Regions from separate parts of the Trichocoleus sp. FACHB-46 genome, predicted to be linked through region 1. Evidence: predicted binding sites of a transcription regulator. Region 1 holds the regulator's gene; the other holds the start of a gene.
What was found. The regulator NtcA, encoded in region 1, controls nitrogen genes in cyanobacteria. The targets are predictions, from matches to a motif close to TTTGTANNNNNNNNTACAAA.
Positions count from the first base shown of each region.

Region 1 (2,410 bases):
TTCTCGCAGTAACTGGTCTATTGCTTGCTGAGCGCCTGTGGGAGAAACGATCCGCACGACCCCTGCTGACAACACTTGTCCCCGGAAGAGAGCAACGTTGCCTTGGCGTAGGGTTTCATATTGCGCTTGATAGTACTGGTAGTACCGCTGCAAGGTTTGAACAGCTTTCTCTAAATTGGCTTGTTGAATCTCTAAATCTTTAGTTTCTTTAATCAAGTTTTGGCGCTCGTTATCCAGTCGGTCGATCTCGGAGCGGAGTCCCGTTGCTTGCTGAGAAACAGTGCTTAGTTGCGTTTGAGTTCGGTTTAGTTCTACTTCGGTGCGGTCTTTGGCATCTTCAATCCGATCCTTTTCTGCTTCCGCGCGGCTCAGTTGGCTCTGAGTTTGATCGAGCTGAGCTTCGGTGCGAGCTCTTTCGGCCTCGACTCGACCTAGCTGGGTTTGCGTACGATTTAGCTGTGCTTCTGTCGTCGCTTGCTTGGCGATCGCGGCCTTAAGAAACAAATTAATCCGATCCAGCCGTTGTTGGGCCGAAACTTGCTCCGCGCGAGCTTGGGTCAGCTCTTGCTCAACTTGGTTTTTTTGAACTCTCGTCTTTGCTAAATCTTCTCGCGCCCTAGAGAGGTTTTTCTGAATTTTGCCCAATTCAAAAACGCCAGTACGGAGTTGATCACTCACAGCAAACAAAATGGCGAGTGTAGAAGCAGAAATGATGCCACCCGTGACAATCGTCACCAAGACCGCGGTTTTGCGAGGACGCAAGTTAAACAAGCTGAGGCGAGCCTTGCCTACGCGCGTACCGATGCGATCGCCCACCGTTGCGATCACACCCCCCAACACCAAGATTGCCACAATTAAGATGTACCCGCTGGTCATCTACCCTCAGGAAGCCATTTGGCTCACACCCAACTCAGATACAGCCTATCTCATGCCCCAGAAGTTTTGTGTGCCATCACACCTGTAGGACGACAACAAGCAGACCCAGATAGCAAAAGTTGCTGCCTTGCCTCAGCGTCAGGAGAGCATCAGGGCTCTCTTTGTTTCCTCGCAGGAGTGCCATGAAGCACCTTCCTCGGCCAGAGAGCTGTATTCAAGTCGCTGTAAGCGCTTGTTATTACTAGAGGTTAACCATAGCAGATCAACTGAACTGTTGACTGAGAGCGACGGGATTATGAACCGTAATTTTTTTCTTATGGATGGAAATCATCTTCTCCTGTCGCAGATCTCCAAGTAGGCGTGTGACTGTGACACGGGTGGAACCAATCGCTTCTGCGATCGCCTGATGCGACAATTTCAAATCAATTGTGATCCCGTCAGGGCCAGGAACGCCAAAGTCACGACAGAGGATGAGCAAGAAGCTGACCAAGCGTGATCCCATATCTCGGTGGGCCAAGGTTTCGATCATCATCTCAGTCTGCAAGATGCGCGAAGACAACCCTTGCAACATCAGCATCGACAGCTCTGGGTTATCCTTGAGGGCTTTTTCCACTTGCTCAATGGGCACCGACAGCAATTCCGCCGGAGTAAAAGCAACTGCGTGATAAAAGCGATCGGAGCGATTGCCCGTAATCAGCGAGAGAACCCCAAAGACACTATTTTCTCGCAGCAAGGCTACGGTGATTTCTTCGCCCGCTTCATAAACGCGAGACAGTTTGACCGCACCTCGGACCAAAAAGTAGACACGCTCCGCTGGATCACCGGGGAAGAAAATCGTCTTGCCTCGATCAAACGTTTCGATCACGGGAGGAAATGCTCCGCCTCCCAGTTGACGAAACACAGATGCTAACGGCCTATCCTGCGTCATTACCATATCCTTTTACCTTTTCGATGCCCTTCTCCAACCTTCATGGGCCGCTCGTCTGGAGATGAACCTTACGAAGGTGAGCCAACTGTAAGCAATTGATGACTTTAGAACACTTAAACTTACTCCAGAGTCATTTTTTGTTCTATTTGATACACAATCGGCCAGCGATCGCCAATGGCTGAAGAATTTGGCTGCTGTTTCGAGGACTACAAACGAACGGATCTTAGCTGTAAGCGATCTATTTAGACCCTATCTTACTCCCCCTAAAGACAGATATCTTGTGATAGGACTCAAGGCAGCGTATCACCCTGCCAGCGACAGTAGATGTCAATATCTTTAAGCCCCCATCTTTGAGTATTCTCGTAATTGCCCTTAACGAAGAGATTGCCATGCTGGATCTGACCGGAAAAAATGCCTTAGTCACAGGCATTGCTAACAATCGCTCGATTGCTTGGGGAATTGCCCAACAACTCCATAAAGCGGGTGCCAACCTAGGGATTACCTATCTGCCCGATGAGCGGGGCAAGATGGAAAAAAAAGTAGCAGAACTGGTTGAACCGCTAGAACCCAGCTTGTTTGTGCCTTGCAATGTGCAAGATGATGCTC
Region 1 covers NZ_JACJOD010000013.1:395,763-398,172, reverse strand. Annotated here, with positions in the region: gene H6F72_RS09460 (DUF3084 domain-containing protein) at 1-876, opposite strand, end outside; gene ntcA (global nitrogen regulator NtcA) at 1,139-1,810, opposite strand; gene fabI (enoyl-ACP reductase FabI) at 2,194-2,410, shown strand, end outside.

Region 2 (2,410 bases), on a different contig from region 1:
CTGTTGTAGCTGAGTCCAGAGGCAAATTCTTGGCCGTAGCCTTCTTCCCCATGTTCATTGACGTCCAAACCTTGGTCTTCCACTACAGGCTTAACCCGTAGATCCATGACCAAGCTGAGGAGTTTCAAGATCACAAAGGTACCGACTCCCGCAAAGATGTAGGTGACGACCACTCCCACAATCTGCTCCCACAACTGAACAGGATTGCCGAAGAACAAGCCATTGTCACCCAGTTCGTTAACGGCTTTAGTAGCAAAGAAGCCTGTCAGAATTGCTCCAATGGTGCCACCTAAACCGTGGATGGGGAAAGTGTCTAAGGAGTCGTCGAACTGAAGCTTGGCGCGGAGGCTAACCGCGAAGAAGCAGCAAACAGCAGTAATGGAACCAATCAAAAGTGCACCGATGGGAGTAACAAACCCTGCTGCTGGAGTTACACCGACTAAACCTGCCAAGAAACCACTAGCGATACCAATGGCAGTCGGTTTGCCACGGAGTAGCCATTCGATAATCACCCAAGTCAGTCCACCAGCGGCGCTGGAGACCATCGTTGCCACAAAAGCGACCGTTGCTAAAGCACCAGCACCTAGGGCGCTACCCGCATTGAACCCAAACCAACCGAACCACAGTAGACCAATACCTAGCAGCACGTAGGGCACGTTGTGAGGAGCGGCAGGCTGCACAGGGTAAGTTTTCCGAGGACCGAGCACCCAAACCGCGACAAGCGCAGAGACACCAGAGCTGATGTGGACGACCGTGCCACCAGCGAAGTCAAGTGCTCCCATCGCACCAATCCAACCCTTACCCCAGACCCAGTGAGCGAGGGGCGAGTAGATCAGGGTAGACCACAGCGTCACGAACCAGAAGTAAGCTTTGAAGCTCATCCGCTCCACGATCGCGCCTGAAATCAGGGCTGGCGTGATGATGGCGAACATCATCTGGTAGGCCATGAAGAGTTGGTGCGGAATGGTTGTCGCATAGCCCACAGGGTCGGGGTCCGTGCCAACGCCGTTCAAAAATAGCCAATTCAGGCTACCAATGATGGGATTTGCTGTAAATGCAGGCTCAGCTCCAGGGGTGATGGAGGTAGGAGCAAAGGCAAGGCTGTAGCCCCACAATACCCAGGTGACGCCGACAACGCCCATGAGGATCAAGCTCATCATCATGGTGTTGAGCACGTTGCGCGATCGCACCAATCCTCCGTAGAAGAAGGCTAAGCCTGGAGTCATCAATAATACTAATGCTGACGAAACGAGCACGAAGGCTGTGTCGCCTGTATCAATCGGATTTGCGTCCACTTCCTGGGCTAGAGCCGTTCCCATTAAGGGACCACTCAGAAGCCACAGAGCGATCGCTCCGATCATCAAACCTTTCTTCAACACTTGTGTTAGCCCTTCCACGTCAAGAGAAATGAATTTGATTGCACCAATTTTTGATGAGTTGATTCTGTATCAAGATATACAAAAATCTTCTACGGCAAATAACTAGTGAAAATTCAGTAGCAATTTATATCGTGGTGACAATTTACTCCTGACATTCAAAAGCTGTCCACCTCTGTTTCTTGAAGATCGCGAGCGCAGTATTTTTCATCAAGAGAACTCCATAGAAAAGAGCTGCTAAGGCTCACCTTTAGCAGCTCTAAGCTCTTGACCAGAAGGTATAACTAAGCTGATTTAGCAACCGATAGGTTAGCTAAATTTAGAAAACTCAATCTCAGCGAATGGTGCTACCAGTCATGCCGCCTGCATCTTTGAGGAATCCACTGTACGCTTCCATACCGTGCTCACCAATATCCAGACCCTTGAGTTCTTCTTCTGGCGAGACGCGAATGCCTAAGGTTGCCTTGAGGGCGAACCAGAAGATAGCGGAGAGAATTCCGATAGTCAAAGCAATAGCCGCGGTGCCTAAGAGTTGCAGGCCTAGTTGATTCAGCCCGCCGCCCAGTAAGAAACCTGTGCTAGGACCAGCAGTGTAGAGGATATCTTGACCCACTTTGACGTTAGGACCAACGGCAAACAGACCGACGGCGATCGTGCCCCAAACGCCATTAACTAAGTGAACCGAGATTGCGCCTACAGGGTCATCAATTTTTAGACGGTCGATCCAGAGAACGGCAAAGACAACCATCACTCCACCGATCGTGCCAATGATGGCAGATGCCCAAACTGGGACGAAGGCACAGGAGGCTGTGACCGCAACTAATCCTGCTAGGATGCCGTTGATCACCATTGAGAGATCAGGCTTGCCTAAGATGATCCAGGCGGTGATGGTCGCAGCCAAACCACCAAAGGCAGCAGCAAGATTGGTGGTCATGGCAATGTGACCGATTTGCCAAGTGATGCTCATGGTGGAGCCTGGGTTAAAGCCAAACCAGCCTAGCCAGAGAATTAAACAACCCAGGGTGGCGATCGCA
Region 2 covers NZ_JACJOD010000006.1:581,111-583,520, forward strand. Annotated here, with positions in the region: gene H6F72_RS02885 (ammonium transporter) at 1-1,397, opposite strand, end outside; gene H6F72_RS02890 (ammonium transporter) at 1,711-2,410, opposite strand, start outside.
Region 2: the regulator NtcA is predicted to act here: its motif matches at 1,443-1,462, upstream of H6F72_RS02885 (ammonium transporter).